DNA from 3 places in the Streptococcus sp. 1621 genome. Region 3 is predicted to be linked to each of the others. Evidence: predicted binding sites of a transcription regulator. Region 3 holds the regulator's gene; each other region holds the start of a gene.

Region 1 (6,269 bases), on a different contig from region 3:
ATTTTTCCTTGGAAGCTATCTTGGAAAGTTCCGATAAAGAGGTAATCTTGACCTTTAGTCAATCCATCTTGAGTCGCACTTGGTGAGATCAATGGAACACCTGCTTTTGTAGCGTTCGCTACCGCAGCTGCAGTTGCACCAGATGTCGCAGGTCCTACGATTGCTGATACTTTAGATTGGGTTACAAGGTTAGTTGTTACTGAAGCCGCCTCAGCTGTTTCAGACTTATTATCTTTATCAACTACTTCGATTTGTTTTCCATCGATACCACCTGCAGCATTGATTTCATCAACAGCCAATTGGGCACCTTTTTGTTCAGATGTTCCGTAGGCTGCTACGGCACCAGTTTCCTCAAAGTTAAACCCGATTTTAATTGTCTTTTCTTCTACTGAGTTACCAGCAGTGTTGACTGCTCCAGACTTCACTTCTCCACAGGCTGCAAGAAGTGCTACACTTGCAAACGCCACAAACGATAGGGCAAATTTTTTCTTCATCTTTTTTTGTCTCCTTATTTCTTAAATAGTCTGTTAAGAATATACCGAATTATCAGAAAATTGTCAACGCTTTTCTTTAAATTTTTATCTGATAACGTTTTCTTCTCGGTAAAGGTTGCCAACAAAGGGTGTTTCCAGCTCTTGGATATGACAAACTCTGACTTTTTTGATAAATTTTTCCTTGCTCAAGCGCCCGACCAATTGCTCCACTTCTTGAGTTGGAACATAGAGTTGTAAGTAACGATGTTTCTTGGAATGATAGGTAATATCTCCATAATCCTGCAGTTTTTTTGCATCACGATTATAGTAAAGATAGATAATCAAGCCAGATCGATTGACTTTTTCAAACATGATAAATCCTCTTTCTAAGAAATCTCTCCCTATTATACCAAAAAAAGCAAACCCAGTCGAGTTTGCCTTCTATCAACATTAGTTCAATGAATTGTTGGCCATGATTTCATCAATAAAGCCATATTCAAGTGTTTCTTGAGCACTCATCCAGTTATCGCGTTCTGCATCTGCATGGATTTTTTCGATTGACTGACCTGAATTTTCAGCCAAGATTTTTTCCAAGGTATTACGAGTTTTAAGCAAGTGTTCTGCAGCGATCGCCATATCGGTTTGTTGGGTACCTCCACCTGTACCGCCCATTGGTTGGTGGATCATATACTCTGCATTTGGAAGCATGAAACGTTTGCCTTTTGCTCCACTTGATGCGATGACTGTTCCCATAGATGCTGCCATACCCATAACGATAGTTTGGACATCTGCCTTAATAAAGTTCATGGTATCAACGATTGCCAAACCAGCTGAAACAGAACCACCAGGTGTGTTTACATAAAGGTAAATATCTTTTGTACTATCTTGGGCATCCAAGAAAAGCAATTGGGCAATAACAGAGTTAGCCATATTGTCTTCAACTGGACCTGTTAGCATAATGATGCGGTCTTTGAGAAGACGTGAGTAAATATCGTAAGAACGTTCTCCACGACTTGTTTGTTCAATAACTACAGGAATCATTTATTTCTCCTTTTGAGTTTTATTTTTGTTGGTCAAATGACTAAAGATAAGACTATTATAATATATTGGTCAAAAAAGGTCAAATTTTTGCTCTGTTTTCATTAGACAGAAACAAAAATTCAACCTCCTTTCGTGACTGGAAATCCTTTTCCAAGTCATTCTTCTTTTAATTTTATTTCGTACCGAACAAGCGGTCTCCAGCATCTCCAAGACCTGGAACGATATAACCGTGTTCGTTCAAGCGTTCATCCAAGGCTGCTGTAAAGATTTCTACATCTGGATGAGCTTCTTGAAGGGCTTTTACACCTTCTGGAGCAGATACAAGGCAGACAAACTTGATATTTGATGCCCCACGTTTTTTAAGTGAGTCGACAGCTAAGATTGCTGATCCACCTGTTGCCAACATTGGGTCTACCACAAAAATTTGACGTTGGTCAATATCTTCAGGCAATTTTACCAAGTACTCAACTGGTTGAAGTGTTTCTTCATCACGGTACATACCGATGTGACCAACTTTAGCAGCTGGAACCAAGCTCAAGAGACCATCAACCATCCCGATACCTGCACGCAAAATTGGAACGATGGCCAATTTCTTACCTGCCAATTGTTTTTGAACTGTTTTTGTAATTGGTGTTTCGATTTCCACATCTTCTAGTGGAAGATCACGAAGTACTTCATACCCCATCAACATTGCAATCTCATCTACTAGCTCACGAAAAGCTTTTGTAGAAGTATCTGTACGACGCAAGATTGACAATTTGTGTTGAATCAGTGGATGATTAATAACTTCAATTTTTCCCATTTTTGGAATTCCTTCTTTCAATTTATTCTTCTTATTATACCAAAAAACGGTTTAAAAATCTTTCTAAACCATTTATTTTTGATAATTTTTACATTAGATCAGCCTCTTTAAGAGCTGTCTGTACTGTCTCAAGTGGTAAATGAGTCAATTCTGTCCCTTTTTCTTGATAGAGGTATTGGGCGTAGTCGTCCATTCTGTACTGGTTGATATAAACCACGCGTTTGCAGCCGACCTGCAATAATTGTTTGGTACAGTTCAGACAAGGAAAATGGGTTACATAGGCTGTAAAGCCTTTAGGAACACCACGCTCTGCACCTTGGAGAATAGCATTAACCTCAGCGTGAAGGGTGCGAACACAGTGGCCTTCAATGACCAGACATTCATGGTCAATACAATGCTCGGTACCTGACACCGAACCATTGTAACCAGTGGAAATAACCTTATTATCTTTTACCAGAATAGCGCCCACTTTGGCACGTTTACAAGTGGAACGATTAGCAATCAGTAGGGCTTGGGCTGCAAAATACTCATCCCAAGCCAGTCTTTTTTCAGTCATCTCTTTTCTCCTTTTTCTCTATTTTTTAAAAAATGGTAAACCTAAATCCGCAATCTTTTCAGCTGGTACCTTCATGCCATCCTTGATCCATTTTAGGAGGACAGAGACGATGGCCGAACTCCAGAAGGAATGAAGATAAGAGCTGACACCTTTTGATTTTCCATGGTATTTTTCTAGAAATTCCTGCATGGCTTGGACAAAGATTTTTTCCAGATGGTAATCCAAGGCCAGTTGAATCACTCTGGCTTCCTTTCTTGCCTCTCGGAAAAGGTGAACCCATACCAGATAAAGGTCCGTCTTTAAATCATAATGATGCATCTGTTCCATAATATTGTGGACAGTTCGTTTAAAGACGCTTTCTAAAATCTCCTCTTTGGAATCATAATTACGGTAAAAGGCTGCACGAGAAACGCCTGCACGTTTGACCAATTCAGAAATACTAATCTTGGTCAGATCCTTTTTTTCCAAGAGCTGCAAGAGGGCTGTTTCGATGGCTTCTCTAGTTAATAAATTCGATTCTTGGTTTGATTTTCTGAGATTTTCAAGAGACTTTTCAGAGATTCTACGTTCAGACATAACATTTTCTTTCTACTTGTCACAACAGACGGATGAGGCTTTTGTTTCAAGGGTTTTCATGATATAATTGTAAAAAAAGACAGAACCTTTGTCAATGTATAACTGACAAAGATGGAGAATTTCTATGACTTGGAAGATTATTGCTGACTCTGGTTGTGATTATCGTCAGCTGGCAACACCAGCTATTGACACGACCTTTGTAAGTGTTCCCTTAACCATTCAAGTAGCTGATCAGGTCTTTGTTGATGATGCCAGTCTTAACATTGACCAAATGATGGAAACCATGTATGCAACCGCAGAAGCTTCAAAATCGGCTTGTCCAAGCCCAGATGATTATTTGCGAGCATTTGAAGGAGCCAAAAACATTTTCCTAGTAACCATCACTGGTACTCTTTCTGGCAGTCACAATAGCGCTCAACTGGCCAAGAATATTTATCTGGAAGACCATCCTGACACTAAGATTCATGTAATTGATAGTTTGTCTGCTGGCGGGGAAGTTGACTTGCTCGTAGAAAAATTAAATGACTTGATTGACCAGGGCTTATCTTTTGAAGAAGTGGTTGAATCTATCACTGCCTATCAAGAAAAAACCAAGTTGCTCTTTGTCCTAGCCAAAGTCGATAACTTGGTGAAAAACGGCCGTTTGAGCAAGCTTATCGGTACGGTCGTTGGCCTTCTAAATATCCGTATGGTCGGGGAAGCTAGTGAAACTGGAACTCTCGAATTGCTACAAAAAGCAAGAGGAGCAAAGAAATCGATTCAGGCAGCCTATGAAGAGTTAGTGAAAGCAGGATATGCTGGTGGCCGTATTGTCATGGCCCAACGCAATAACGAGAAATGTTGCCAACAGCTTTCAGACCGAATCCGTGAAACCTTCCCACAAGCGGATATTAAAATTCTCCCAACATCTGGTCTCTGCAGTTTTTATGCAGAAGATGGTGGTTTGCTGATGGGATATGAAATTGATTAATTGCATTCTTGACAAGAGGTGACCATCATCTCTTGTTTTTTTGTGGTACAATAGAGCTATGAAACATTTTGATACTATTGTCATCGGTGGAGGTCCTGCTGGCATGATGGCTACGATTTCCAGTAGCTTTTATGGACAGAAAACCTTCCTCATCGAAAAAAATCGGAAACTTGGAAAGAAATTAGCTGGAACTGGTGGGGGACGTTGCAATGTAACCAACAATGGTAGTTTGGACGACCTGCTAGCTGGAATTCCTGGAAATGGACGCTTTTTATACAGTGTCTTCTCCCAGTTTGATAATCATGACATCATTAACTTTTTTACAGAAAATGGGGTTAAACTTAAGGTCGAAGACCACGGCCGCGTCTTTCCTACTAGTGACAAGTCTCGTACCATTATCGAAGCCTTGGAAAAGAAAATCACTGAGCTCGGTGGTCAAGTTGCTACTCAAACAGAAATTGTTTCGGTTAAAAAGATAGATGACCAGTTTGTCCTTAAATCAGCTGACCAAACCTTCACTTGTGAGAAACTCATTGTCACAACTGGTGGTAAATCTTATCCTTCGACTGGTTCTACTGGTTTTGGTCACGAGATTGCCCGTCATTTTAAGCATACCATTACCGAACTTGAAGCCGCTGAAAGTCCTTTATTAACAGATTTTCCACACAAGGCCTTGCAGGGAATTTCATTGGATGATGTGACCCTAAGCTATGGCAAACATGTCATCACTCATGACCTCCTCTTTACCCACTTTGGTTTGTCTGGCCCTGCTGCCCTACGTTTGTCTAGTTTTGTCAAGGGTGGGGAGGTTCTCTCACTGGACGTTTTGCCTCAACTTTCTGAGAAGGACTTGGCTGCATTTCTCGAAGAAAATCGGGAAAAATCCTTGAAAAATGCTTTAAAAACCTTGTTACCAGAACGCTTGGCAGAATTTTTTGTACAAGGCTATCCTGACAAAGTCAAACAACTGACTGAAAAGGAACGTGAAAAACTGCTCCAGTCTATCAAGTCCCTCAAAATCCCTGTGACTGGTAAAATGTCCCTCGCCAAGTCCTTTGTTACCAAGGGTGGCGTCAGTCTTAAGGAAATCAACCCTAAAACTCTGGAAAGTAAGCTGGTACCTGGCCTCCACTTTGCTGGCGAGGTCATGGATATCAACGCCCACACAGGTGGCTTTAACATCACTTCTGCCCTCTGTACTGGCTGGGTTGCGGGATCAAATCTAATCTAAATATACATTACTCAATGGAACAATCTACCCCAAAAGAAAGGAAGCCCTTTGGAACATATTATCTTGTTAAGGGGAGTTACTCCTAATGGAAAAAATGCTATCCCTAAAATGTCTTATCTAGTAGATATCTTGACAGAAGCTGGTTTTCAACAAGTTCGAACCTATATTCAAAGTGGGAATATCATTCTTGAAAGTGACTTAGATTTAGAAAAAATACGAGAACGTGTTCATACTCTGATAAAAGAAAAAATTGGGGCCGACTTAAAAATGGTTATCAAGAACAAAAGTAATTTTACAAAAATTGTCCAAGAAAACCCTTTTGGAGAACACTATCTTTATGACCGTATACACGTGATTTTTTATCAAGAAGCTATTCAAAGTCTCCCCTTAGAAAAATTAAAAATGGATTACGGCGAAGAAGAAATTTGTGTCGGTAACCATTGTCTTTACCTCTATCTCCCTAGAACTGCAAAACAAAAGAAACTCCATACCAACTATCTTGAAAAGCTTTTTAATGTAGATTTGACCATGCGAAAACTAAATGTAGTAGAAAAATTATTAAGCAAGTAGTGCTTGAATTTAGTAAAAATCGGAAGATCACTCCTCCGATTTTATTTTGT
Region 2 (6,269 bases), on a different contig from region 3:
ATTTATTAAGTAAATTAAGTGAAAAAGGTCATCTCTATGCCTTTGACCAGGACCAGAATGCCATTGACAATGCGCAAAAACGCTTGGCACCTTACATTGAAAAGGGAATGGTGACCTTTATCAAGGATAATTTCCGTCATTTACAGGCACGTTTGCGCGAAGCTGGTGTTCAGGAAATTGATGGAATTTGTTATGACTTGGGAGTGTCTAGTCCTCAATTGGACCAGCGTGAGCGTGGTTTTTCTTATAAAAAGGATGCGCCACTGGACATGCGCATGAATCAGGATGCTAGTCTGACAGCCTATGAAGTGGTTAACAGTTATGACTATCATGACTTGGTTCGTATTTTCTTCAAGTATGGAGAGGACAAATTCTCTAAACAGATTGCGCGTAAGATTGAACAAACTCGGGAAGTCAAGCCAATCGAGACAACGACTGAGCTGGCAGAAATTATCAAGTCGGCCAAACCTGCCAAGGAGCTCAAGAAGAAGGGCCATCCTGCCAAGCAGATTTTCCAGGCTATTCGAATTGAAGTCAATGATGAACTGGGAGCGGCAGATGAGTCCGTCCAGCAGGCTATGGATATGTTGGCTCTGGATGGTAGAATTTCAGTGATTACCTTTCATTCCTTAGAAGACCGCTTGACCAAGCAATTGTTCAAGGAAGCTTCAACGGTTGAAGTTCCCAAAGGTTTGCCCTTCATCCCAGATGATCTCAAGCCTAAGATGGAATTGGTGTCCCGTAAGCCAATCTTGCCAAGTGCAGAAGAATTAGAAGCCAATAACCGCTCGCACTCAGCCAAGTTGCGCGTGGCCAGAAAAATTCACAAGTAAGAGGGAAAAAGATGGCAGAAAGAATGGAAAAAACAGGTCAAATACTACAGATGCAACTTAAACGGTTTTCGCGTGTGGAAAAAGCTTTTTACTTTTCCATTGCTGTAACCACTCTTATTGTAGCCATTAGTATTATTTTTATGCAGACCAAGCTCTTGCAAGTGCAGAATGATTTGACAAAAATCAATGCGCAGATAGAGGAAAAGAAGACCAAATTGGACGATGCCAAGCAAGAGGTCAATGAACTATTACGTGCAGAACGTTTGAAAGAGATTGCCAATTCACACGATTTGCAATTAAACAATGAAAATATTCGAATAGCGGAGTAAGATATGAAGTGGACAAAAAGAGTAATCCGTTATGCGACGAAAAATCGGAAATCGCCGGCTGAAAACAGACGCAGAGTTGGAAAAAGTCTGAGTTTATTATCTGTCTTTGTTTTTGCCGTTTTTTTAGTCAATTTTGCAGTCATTATTGGGACGGGCACTCGCTTTGGAACAGATTTAGCGAAGGAAGCTAAGAAGGTTCATCAAACCACCCGTATAGTTCCTGCCAAACGTGGGACTATTTATGACCGAAATGGAGTCCCAATTGCTGAGGATGCAACCTCCTATAATGTCTATGCGGTTATTGATGAGAACTATAAGTCAGCAACGGGTAAGATTCTTTACGTAGAAAAAACACAATTTAACAAGGTTGCAGAGGTCTTTCATAAGTATCTGGACATGGAAGAATCCTATGTAAGAGAGCAACTCTCGCAACCTAATCTCAAGCAAGTTTCCTTTGGAGCAAAGGGCAATGGGATTACCTATGCCAATATGATGTCTATCAAAAAAGAGTTGGAAACTGCAGAGGTCAAGGGGATTGATTTTACAACCAGTCCCAATCGTAGTTACCCAAACGGACAATTTGCTTCTAGTTTTATCGGACTAGCTCAGCTCCATGAAAATGAAGATGGCAGCAAGAGCTTGCTGGGAACCTCTGGGATGGAGAGTTCCTTGAACAGTATTCTTGCAGGGAAAGATGGTATTATTACCTATGAAAAGGATCGTCTGGGTAATATTGTACCTGGAACAGAACAAGTTTCCCAACAGACGGTAGATGGCAAGGATGTTTATACGACTATTTCCAGCACCCTCCAGTCCTTTATGGAAACCCAGATGGATGCTTTTCAAGAGAAGGTAAAAGGAAAGTACATGACAGCGACTTTGGTTAGTGCTAAAACGGGGGAAATTCTTGCAACGACGCAGAGACCAACCTTTGATGCCGATACTAAGGAAGGACTTACCAAGGACTTTGTTTGGCGTGATATCCTTTATCAAAGTAACTATGAGCCAGGGTCAGCCATGAAGGTCATGACGCTCGCTGCTGCTATTGATAATAATACTTTCCCAGGAGGAGAAGTTTTCAATAGTAGTGAGTTAAAAGTAGCAGATACTACTACCCGAGATTGGGATGTCAATGAAGGATTAACTGTCGGAGGAATGATGACCTTTTCTCAAGGGTTTGCGCACTCAAGTAACGTTGGGATGACGCTTCTTGAGCAAAAGATGGGAGATGCTACCTGGCTGGATTATCTAAGTCGCTTTAAATTTGGTGTTCCGACTCGTTTTGGCTTGACGGATGAATATGCAGGTCAACTTCCGGCTGACAATATCGTCAATATTGCTCAGAGTTCATTTGGACAAGGGATTTCAGTGACCCAGACGCAAATGATTCGTGCCTTCACGGCTATTGCCAACGATGGAGTCATGCTAGAACCTAAATTTATCAGTGCCTTGTATGACCCAAATGACCAATCTGTTCGGAAATCTCAAAAAGAGATTGTAGGAAATCCTGTTTCCAAAGATGCAGCTAGCCAAACTCGTACTCACATGGTCTTGGTAGGGACGGATCCGGTTTATGGAACCATGTATAACCACAGCACAGGCAAGCCAACTGTAACTGTTCCTGGGCAAAATGTAGCCCTCAAGTCTGGTACGGCTCAGATTGCTGACGAGAAAAATGGTGGTTATCTAGTCGGGTTAACCAACTATATTTTCTCGGCTGTATCGATGAATCCGGCTGAAAATCCTGATTTTATCTTGTATGTAACGGTTCAACAGCCTGAACATTATTCAGGTATCCAATTGGGAGAATTTGCCAACCCAATCTTGGAGCGGGCTTCAGCTATGAAAGAATCTCTCAATCTTCAATCTCCTGCTAAAAATTTAGATCAAGTGACGACAGAATCTTCTTATGCAATGCCTAGCATCAAGGATATTTCACCTGGTGAGTTGGCGGAGGCCTTACGCCGAAATATTGTGCAACCCATCGTTGTAGGTACTGGAACAAAGATTAAAGAGACTTCTGTAGAAGAAGGAAAAAATCTTGCACCAAACCAACAAGTTCTCCTTTTATCGGATAAGGTGGAAGAAATTCCAGACATGTATGGCTGGAAAAAAGAGACTGCCGAGGCCTTTGCTAAATGGTTGGATATTGAACTGGAATTTGAAGGTTCAGGTTCCATCGTTCAGAAGCAAGATGTTCGGACTAATACAGCTATCAAAAACATTAAAAAAATTAAATTAACTTTAGGAGACTAATATGTTTATTTCCATCAGTGCTGGAATTGTGACATTTTTACTAACTTTAGTAGGAATTCCGGCCTTTATCCAATTTTATAGAAAGGCGCAAATTACAGGCCAGCAGATGCATGAGGATGTCAAACAGCACCAGGCAAAAGCTGGGACTCCTACAATGGGAGGTTTGGTTTTCTTAATTGCTTCTGTTTTAGTTGCTTTCTTTTTTGCCCTATTTAGTAGCCAATTCAGCAATAATGTGGGAATGATTTTGTTCATCTTGGTCTTGTATGGCTTGGTCGGATTTTTAGATGACTTTCTCAAGGTTTTTCGCAAAATCAATGAGGGGCTGAATCCTAAGCAAAAATTGGCTCTTCAGCTTCTAGGTGGAGTTATCTTCTATCTTTTCTATGAGCGTGGGGGCGATATGCTTTCAGTCTTTGGTTACCAAGTGCATCTGGGGATTTTCTATATTTTCTTCGCCCTTTTCTGGCTAGTCGGTTTTTCAAATGCAGTCAACTTGACAGACGGAATTGACGGTCTGGCTAGTATTTCAGTGGCGATTAGTTTGTCTGCCTATGGAGTTATTGCCTATGTGCAAGGCCAGATGGATATTCTCCTGGTGATTTTTGCCATGATTGGTGGTTTACTCGGTTTCTTCGTCTTTAACCATAAGCCGGCCAAGGTCTTTATGGGAGATGTGGGAAGTTTGGCCCTAGGTGGAATGTTGGCAGCTATTTCTATGGCCCTCCACCAAGAATGGACTCTCTTGATTATCGGAATTGTTTATGTCTTTGAAACAACTTCGGTCATGATGCAAGTCAGTTATTTCAAACTGACAGGTGGTAAACGTATTTTCCGTATGACGCCTGTGCATCACCATTTTGAGCTTGGAGGATTGTCTGGTAAAGGAAATCCTTGGAGCGAGTGGAAGGTTGACTTCTTCTTTTGGGGAGTTGGGCTTCTAGCAAGTCTCCTGACCCTCGCAATTTTGTATTTGATGTAAGAATGGCACCCTGATGTTTCAGGGTGTTTTTGCTGTTTAAAAAATATTGGTCAATTAAAGTCAAAACCCTTGACCTTTTCTGACTAATGTAGTATATTATGAACGTAAGGTAAATGAAAGCCTTACGTGAACACTTATGCTTAATGAAAATCAAGAGCAAACTAGGAAGCTAGCTTTAGGCAGCTCAAAACACGGTTTTGAGGTTGTAGATAAGGCGGAGCTGATGTGGTTTGAAGAGTGTAAAAAAATATTGGTCAGTTAAAGTCAAATATCTTGACCTTTTCTGACCAATGTAGTATATCATGAATGTAAGGTAAATGAAAGCCTTACGTGAACACTTATGTTCAATGAAAATCAAGAGCAAACTAGGAAGCTAGTCGTAGGTTATCAAAACCCTGTTTTGAGGTTGTAGATAAGGCGAAGCTGATGTGGTTTGAGGAGATTTTCGAAAAGTATAAAAAATATTGGTCAATTAAAGTCAAATCCCTTGACCTTTTCTGACTAATGTAGTATATTATGAACGTAAGGTAAATGAAAGCCTTACTCGAACACTTATTTAAAGTAAAATAGAAAGAGGTGGGGTCTATGTTTAATCTAGAAATCTTCAGAAGTAAAGATAGTCTACTCCTGCTTGAAAAAGAAAAACCAGAAATAGTACCTAGAGTAGCGATTTAGCTAGTCTAAATTTTTTAAAACAAAGGTCAAAGATAGTCAATATCAGTAATCATAACTAAGTAAACAAAAAGAGGTAAAGAATATGAACAACAACTTTAATAATTTTAACAACATGGATGATTTATTTAACCAATTGATGGGTGGTATGCGCGGATACAGTTCTGAAAATCGTCGTTACTTGATTAATGGACGTGAAGTCACACCTGAGGAATTTACTCACTATCGTGCGACTGGTCAATTACCAGGAAATGCAGAAGTTGATGGCCAAATGCCACAACATACGTCAGGTATGAAACAAGACGGTGTCCTTGCTAAACTAGGTCGAAACTTGACAGCAGAAGCTCGCGAGGGCAAGTTGGATCCTGTTATCGGACGAAACGAGGAAATTCAAGAAACATCTGAAATCCTCTCACGCCGTACTAAAAACAATCCTGTACTTGTCGGAGATGCAGGTGTTGGTAAGACAGCCGTTGTCGAAGGTTTAGCACAAGCTATTGTGAATGGTGATGTTCCTGCTGCTATCAAGAACAAGGAAATTATTTCCATTGACATCTCAGGTCTTGAGGCTGGGACTCAATATCGTGGTAGCTTTGAAGAAAATGTCCAAAACCTAGTCAATGAAGTGAAAGAAGCAGGGAATATTATCCTCTTCTTTGATGAAATTCACCAAATCCTCGGTGCAGGTAGTACGGGTGGAGACAGTGGTTCTAAAGGGCTTGCGGATATTCTCAAGCCAGCCCTCTCTCGTGGAGAATTGACAGTGATTGGGGCAACGACTCAAGATGAATACCGTAACACCATCTTGAAGAATGCAGCTCTTGCTCGTCGTTTCAACGAAGTCAAGGTCAATGCTCCTTCAGCAGAGGATACCTTTAAAATTCTTCAAGGAATTCGTGACCTCTATCAACAACACCACAATGTCATCTTGCCAGACGAAGTCTTGAAAGCAGCGGTGGATTATTCTGTTCAGTATATTCCTCAACGTAGCTTGCCAGATAAGGCTATCGACCTTGTCGATGTAACGGCTGCTCACTTGGCAGCTCAGCATCCTGTAACAGATGTGCATGCTGTTGAACGTGAAATCGAGGCAGAAAAAGACAAGCAAGAAAAAGCAGTTGAGGCAGAAGATTTTGAAGCAGCTCTAAACTATAAAACACGCATCGCAGAATTGGAAAAGAAAATCGAAAACCACAC
Region 3 (6,269 bases):
CGATTATCAGTCTTCTGGGTATGAAGTTGGTCGATATTAGTGAAAAATATGTTATTAAATGGAAACGTTCGTAGAATAAGAATGTTTCTGAAAAAGAAAAGAGGAAATCAAAATGAAGAAAACATGGAAAGTGTTTTTAACGCTTGTAACAGCTCTTGTAGCTGTTGTGCTTGTGGCCTGTGGTCAAGGAACTGCTTCTAAGGACAACAAAGAAGCAGAACTTAAGAAGGTTGACTTTATCCTAGACTGGACACCAAATACCAACCACACAGGGCTTTATGTTGCCAAGGAAAAAGGTTATTTCAAAGAAGCTGGAGTGGATGTTGATTTGAAATTGCCACCAGAAGAAAGTTCTTCTGACTTGGTTATCAACGGAAAGGCACCATTTGCAGTTTATTTCCAAGACTACATGGCTAAAAAATTGGAAAAAGGGGCAGGAATTACTGCCGTTGCAGCTATCGTAGAACACAATACATCTGGAATTATCTCTCGAAAATCTGATAATGTAGCTAGTCCAAAGGACTTGGTTGGTAAGAAATACGGAACTTGGAATGACCCAACTGAACTTGCTATGTTGAAAACCTTGGTAGAATCACAAGGCGGAGATTTTGAGAAGGTCGAAAAAGTACCAAACAACGACTCAAACTCGATCACACCGATTGCCAATGGCGTCTTTGATGCTGCTTGGATCTACTATGGATGGGATGGTATCCTTGCCAAATCTCAAGGTGTAGATGCTAATTTCATGTACTTGAAAGACTACGTTAAAGAATTTGACTACTACTCACCAGTTATCATCGCAAACAACGACTATCTGAAAGATAATAAAGAAGAAGCTCGTAAAGTCATCCAAGCCATCAAAAAAGGCTACCAATACGCTATGGAGCATCCAGAAGAAGCTGCAGATATTCTCATCAAGAATGCTCCTGAGCTCAAAGAAAAACGTGACTTTGTCATCGAATCTCAAAAATACTTGTCAAAAGAATACGCAAGCGACAAGGAAAAATGGGGTCAATTTGATGCAGCTCGCTGGAATGCCTTCTACAAATGGGATAAAGAAAATGGTATCCTCAAAGAAGACTTGACAGACAAAGGCTTCACCAACGAATTTGTGAAATAATGACAGAAATAAGACTAGAACACGTCAGTTATGCCTATGGTCAGGAGAGGATTTTAGAGGATATCAACCTACAGGTAACTTCAGGTGAAGTGGTTTCCATTCTAGGTCCAAGTGGTGTAGGGAAGACCACCCTCTTTAACCTAATCGCTGGGATTTTAGAAGTTCAGTCAGGGAGAATTGTCCTTGATGGTGAAGAAAATCCCAAGGGGCGCGTGAGTTATATGTTGCAAAAGGATTTGCTCTTGGAGCATAAGACGGTGCTTGGTAATATTATTCTGCCCCTCTTGATTCAAAAGGTGGATAAGGCGGAAGCCATTGCCCGCGCAGATGAAATTCTTGCGACCTTCCAGTTGACAGCTGTAAGAGATAAATACCCTCATGAACTTAGTGGTGGGATGCGCCAGCGTGTAGCCTTACTCCGAACCTACCTTTTCGGGCACAAGCTCTTTCTCTTAGATGAGGCCTTTAGCGCCTTGGATGAGATGACCAAGATGGAACTCCACGCTTGGTACCTTGAGATTCACAAGCAGTTGCAGCTGACGACCCTGATTATCACGCATAGTATCGAGGAGGCCCTCAGTCTCAGCGACCGCATCTATATCTTGAAAAATCGCCCTGGGCAGATTGTTTCAGAAATTAAACTAGATTGGTCTGAAGATGAGGACAAGGAAGTCCAAAAGATTGCCTACAAACGTCAAATCTTGGCAGAATTAGGCTTAGATAAGTAGAAAAATAGGGAGTTGGTGAAGATTATCCTTTACCAACGCCCTTTTTCTTTTAAAAATAAGAAAATTTCGGTATAATAGTCAAAGATAGTCAAGGTTTAAAGAGAGAGGTGGGTTTGTAATGAGATTTAAAAATACATCGGATCATATTGAGGCCTACATCAAGGCGATTTTAGATCAATCTGGTATTGTGGAGTTGCAACGGAGTCAGTTGGCTGATACCTTTCAGGTTGTCCCTAGTCAGATTAACTATGTGATCAAGACACGCTTTACCGAAAGTAGAGGCTACTTGGTTGAAAGTAAGCGTGGTGGCGGAGGCTATATTCGTATAGGACGGATTGAGTTTTCTAGTCATCATGAAATGCTCAGGGAGCTGCTTTACTCAATTGGTGAGCAGGTCAGTCAAGAAATTTATGAGGATATTCTACAGCTTTTGGTTGAGCAGGAATTGATGACCAAGCAGGAGATGAATTTGCTAGTATCAGTAGCTTTGGATCGTGTTCTAGGAGAAGAAGCTCCAGTTGTTCGAGCAAACATGCTACGACAGGTCATACAAGAGGTAGATAGAAAAGGGAAGTAAGATGAACTATTCAAAAGCATTGAATGAATGTATCGAAAGTGCCTACATGGTTGCTGGCCATTTTGGAGCTCATTATCTAGAGTCTTGGCACTTGTTGATTGCCATGTCCAATCACAGTTATAGTGTGGCAGGGGCGACTTTAAATGATTATCCATATGAGATGGACCGTTTAGAAGAGGTCGCTTTGGAACTGACTGAAACGGACTATAGCCAGGATGAAACCTTTACGGAATTGCCGTTCTCCCATCGCTTGCAGGTCCTTTTTGATGAAGCAGAGTATGTAGCGTCAGTGGTCCATGCTAAGGTGCTAGGGACAGAGCACGTCCTCTATGCGATTTTGCATGATGGCAATGCCTTGGCGACTCGTATCTTGGAGAGGGCTGGTTTTTCTTATGAAGACAAGAAAGATCAGGTCAAGATTGCTGCCCTTCGTCGAAATTTAGAAGAACGTGCAGGCTGGACTCGTGAAGACCTCAAGGCTCTACGCCAACGCCATCGTACAGTAGCTGACAAGCAAAATTCTATGGCCAATATGATGGGCATGCCGCAGACTCCGAGTGGTGGTCTCGAGGACTATACGCATGATTTGACAGAGCAAGCGCGTTCTGGCAAGTTAGAACCAGTCATCGGTCGGGATAAGGAAATCTCGCGTATGATTCAAATCTTGAGTCGAAAGACCAAGAATAATCCTGTCTTGGTTGGGGATGCTGGTGTCGGGAAGACAGCTCTAGCGCTTGGTCTTGCCCAGCGTATTGCTAGTGGGGATGTGCCTGTGGAAATGGCTAAGATGAGCGTGTTAGAGCTGGATTTGATGAATGTCGTTGCAGGGACACGTTTCCGTGGTGACTTTGAAGAGCGCATGAACAATATCATCAAGGATATTGAAGAAGATGGGCAAGTAATCCTCTTTATCGACGAACTCCACACCATCATGGGTTCTGGGAGCGGGATTGATTCGACCCTGGATGCGGCTAATATCTTGAAGCCAGCCTTGGCGCGTGGAACTTTGAGAACTGTTGGTGCGACTACTCAGGAAGAATATCAAAAACATATCGAAAAAGATGCGGCCCTTTCTCGTCGTTTCGCTAAAGTAACGATTGAAGAGCCAAGTGTAGCAGACAGCATGACCATTTTGCAAGGCTTGAAGGCGACTTATGAGAAACATCACCGTGTGCAAATCACAGATGAAGCGGTTGAAACAGCGGTTAAGATGGCTCATCGTTACTTGACTAGTCGTCACTTGCCAGACTCTGCTATCGATCTCTTGGATGAGGCAGCAGCAACAGTGCAAAATAAGGCAAAGCATGTAAAAGCAGACGATTCAGGTTTGAGTCCAGCTGACAAGGCCTTGATGGATGGTAAGTGGAAACAGGCAGCTCAGCTAATTGCAAAAGAAGAGGAAGTGCTTGTTTACAAAGACTTGGTGACAGAGTCTGATATTTTGACCACCTTGAGTCGCTTGTCAGGTATTCCAGTCCAAAAACTGACTCAGACTGATGCTAAGAAATACCTGAATCTGGAAGCTGAACTACACAAACGTGTCATTGGTCAAGATCAAGCTGTTTCAAGCATTAGCCGTGCCATTCGCCGCAACCAGTCAGGGATTCGCAGTCACAAGCGTCCGATTGGCTCCTTTATGTTCCTAGGGCCTACGGGTGTCGGAAAAACTGAATTAGCCAAGGCTTTGGCAGAAGTTCTTTTTGACGACGAATCAGCCCTTATTCGATTTGATATGAGTGAATATATGGAGAAATTCGCAGCCAGCCGTCTCAACGGAGCTCCTCCGGGTTATGTGGGTTATGAAGAAGGTGGGGAGTTGACCGAGAAGGTTCGCAACAAACCCTATTCCGTTCTCCTTTTTGACGAGGTAGAGAAGGCCCACCCAGATATCTTTAATGTTCTCTTGCAGGTCTTGGATGACGGTGTCTTGACCGATAGCAAGGGCCGCAAGGTTGACTTTTCAAATACCATTATTATCATGACGTCAAACCTTGGTGCGACAGCCCTTCGTGATGACAAGACTGTCGGATTTGGGGCTAAGGACATTCGTTTTGACCAGGAGAATATGGAGAAACGCATGTTCGAAGAGCTGAAAAAGGCTTATAGACCGGAATTCATCAACCGCATTGATGAAAAGGTGGTCTTCCATAGCCTGTCTAGCGACCATATGCAGGAAGTGGTGAAGATTATGGTTAAACCTTTAGTGGCAAGTTTGGCTGAAAAAGGCATTGATTTGAAATTACAAGCTTCAGCACTGAAATTGTTGGCAAATCAAGGATATGACCCAGAGATGGGAGCTCGTCCACTTCGCAGAATCCTGCAAACAGAAGTGGAGGACAAGTTGGCAGAACTTCTTCTCAAGGGAGAATTAGAGGCAGGTAGCACACTTAAGATTGGTGTTAAAGCAGGCCGGTTAAAATTTGATATTGCATAAAAGAATAAAAGTATCAGCGACCATAACTCATAGTGGAGTGATACTTAATGAAAATCAAAGAGCAAATTAGGAAGCTAGCCGCAGGTTGCTCAAAACACTGTTTTGAGGTTGCAGATAGAGCTGACGTGGTTTGAAGAGATTTTCGAAGAGTATGAAACTAAAACCTATAGCTTCTAAAGGATCCGTGGTTTTCACTATTCAACCCAAAATTCATATGTTTATTACCCTCCATCGTATTTGTCTTAGAGCGTGTGTAGTAGAAAAAGAGCAGTCTTATCTGAAATTTTTATCCTTTCAAAAGAGACCTGTTTCTTTTTTGCCTGTCAAATCCGTTCTAGCTGGTATTTGAAAAATCAAACTAAGCTGCAAGATGAATGATTTTCTTGTATTGACGTTGTTGTTGACAACAAGTAGCGGATAAATGAAATCCATTCCATTATCATAGATGATAGGCTGGTAGGAAATTTTCAAATAACATACAGGGAATAGATGTGTGAAGTTCCGGTAGTAGAAAGGGAGAAAGATGAACATTTTAGTTGCAGATGACGAGGAAATGATTAGAGAAGGAATTGCAGCATTTCTGACAGAAGAGGGTTATCACGTCATTATGGCTAAGGATGGACAAGAGGCCTTGGAAAAATTTCAGGATCTCCCTATCCATCTCATGGTACTGGATTTAATGATGCCTAGGAAGAGTGGTTTTGAAGTGTTAAAAGAAATCAATCAAGAGCACGATATTCCTGTCATCGTCTTGAGTGCTCTAGGAGATGAAACTACTCAGTCACAGGTATTTGATCTCTATGCTGATGATCATGTGACAAAGCCTTTTTCTTTGGTACTGCTTGCCAAGCGTATTAAAGCGCTTATCAGACGTTACTACGTCATAGAGGATCTTTGGCAATATCAGGATGCAACAGTGGATTTTACCTCTTACAAAGCACATTATAAAAATGAAGAAATTGATCTCAAACCAAAGGAATTATTGGTACTAAAGTGTTTGATTCAACATAAAAATCAAGTTTTAAGTAGAGAGCAGATATTGGAAGAAATTTCAAAAGATGTAGCTGATTTACCTTGTGATAGGGTCGTTGATGTCTATATTCGTACTCTTCGCAAAAAATTAGCTTTAGATTGCATTGTGACTGTGAAAAATGTTGGGTATAAGATTAGCTTATGATAAAAAATCCTAAATTATTAACCAAGTCTTTTTTAAGAAGTTTTGCAATTCTAGGTGGTGTTGGTCTAGTCATTCATATAGCTATTTATTTGACCTTTCCTTTTTATTATATTCAATTGGAGGGGGAAAAGTTTAATGAGAGTGCAAGAGTGTTTACGGAGTATTTAAAGACTAAGACAGCTGATGAAATTCCAAGCTTACTCCAGTCTTATTCAAAGTCCTTGACTATATCT

What was found. Region 3 encodes CtsR, which represses protease genes until heat stress. Its sites were predicted from a motif close to TTGGTCAAAAAAGGTCAAANA; they were not measured.
Region 1: clpP (ATP-dependent Clp protease proteolytic subunit ClpP) is a predicted target of CtsR. The motif match lies at 1,580-1,600, and genes of this name have one in related genera.
Region 2: HT697_RS04885 (ATP-dependent Clp protease ATP-binding subunit) is a predicted target of CtsR. The motif match lies at 4,865-4,885, and genes of this name have one in related genera.

What each region holds. Positions count from the first base shown of each region.
Region 1 is NZ_VMLJ01000024.1:17,537-23,805, forward strand. Features, by position in the region: gene HT697_RS05520 (ABC transporter substrate-binding protein) at 1-494, opposite strand, end outside; gene HT697_RS05525 (YlbG family protein) at 579-845, opposite strand; gene clpP (ATP-dependent Clp protease proteolytic subunit ClpP) at 924-1,514, opposite strand; gene upp (uracil phosphoribosyltransferase) at 1,687-2,316, opposite strand; gene HT697_RS05540 (cytidine/deoxycytidylate deaminase family protein) at 2,405-2,872, opposite strand; gene HT697_RS05545 (TetR/AcrR family transcriptional regulator) at 2,891-3,448, opposite strand; gene HT697_RS05550 (DegV family protein) at 3,573-4,418, shown strand; gene HT697_RS05555 (NAD(P)/FAD-dependent oxidoreductase) at 4,477-5,649, shown strand; gene HT697_RS05560 (DUF1697 domain-containing protein) at 5,698-6,219, shown strand; gene HT697_RS05565 (MerR family transcriptional regulator) at 6,261-6,269, opposite strand, start outside.
Region 2 is NZ_VMLJ01000019.1:22,425-28,693, reverse strand. Features, by position in the region: gene rsmH (16S rRNA (cytosine(1402)-N(4))-methyltransferase RsmH) at 1-833, shown strand, start outside; gene ftsL (cell division protein FtsL) at 845-1,162, shown strand; gene pbp2X (penicillin-binding protein PBP2X) at 1,166-3,418, shown strand; gene mraY (phospho-N-acetylmuramoyl-pentapeptide-transferase) at 3,420-4,400, shown strand; gene HT697_RS04885 (ATP-dependent Clp protease ATP-binding subunit) at 5,158-6,269, shown strand, end outside.
Region 3 is NZ_VMLJ01000028.1:65,920-72,188, forward strand. Features, by position in the region: gene HT697_RS06690 (ABC transporter permease) at 1-74, shown strand, start outside; gene HT697_RS06695 (ABC transporter substrate-binding protein) at 113-1,120, shown strand; gene HT697_RS06700 (ABC transporter ATP-binding protein) at 1,120-1,848, shown strand; gene HT697_RS06705 (CtsR family transcriptional regulator) at 1,967-2,425, shown strand; gene HT697_RS06710 (ATP-dependent Clp protease ATP-binding subunit) at 2,427-4,859, shown strand; gene rr06 (two-component system response regulator RR06) at 5,383-6,036, shown strand; gene HT697_RS06720 (HAMP domain-containing sensor histidine kinase) at 6,033-6,269, shown strand, end outside.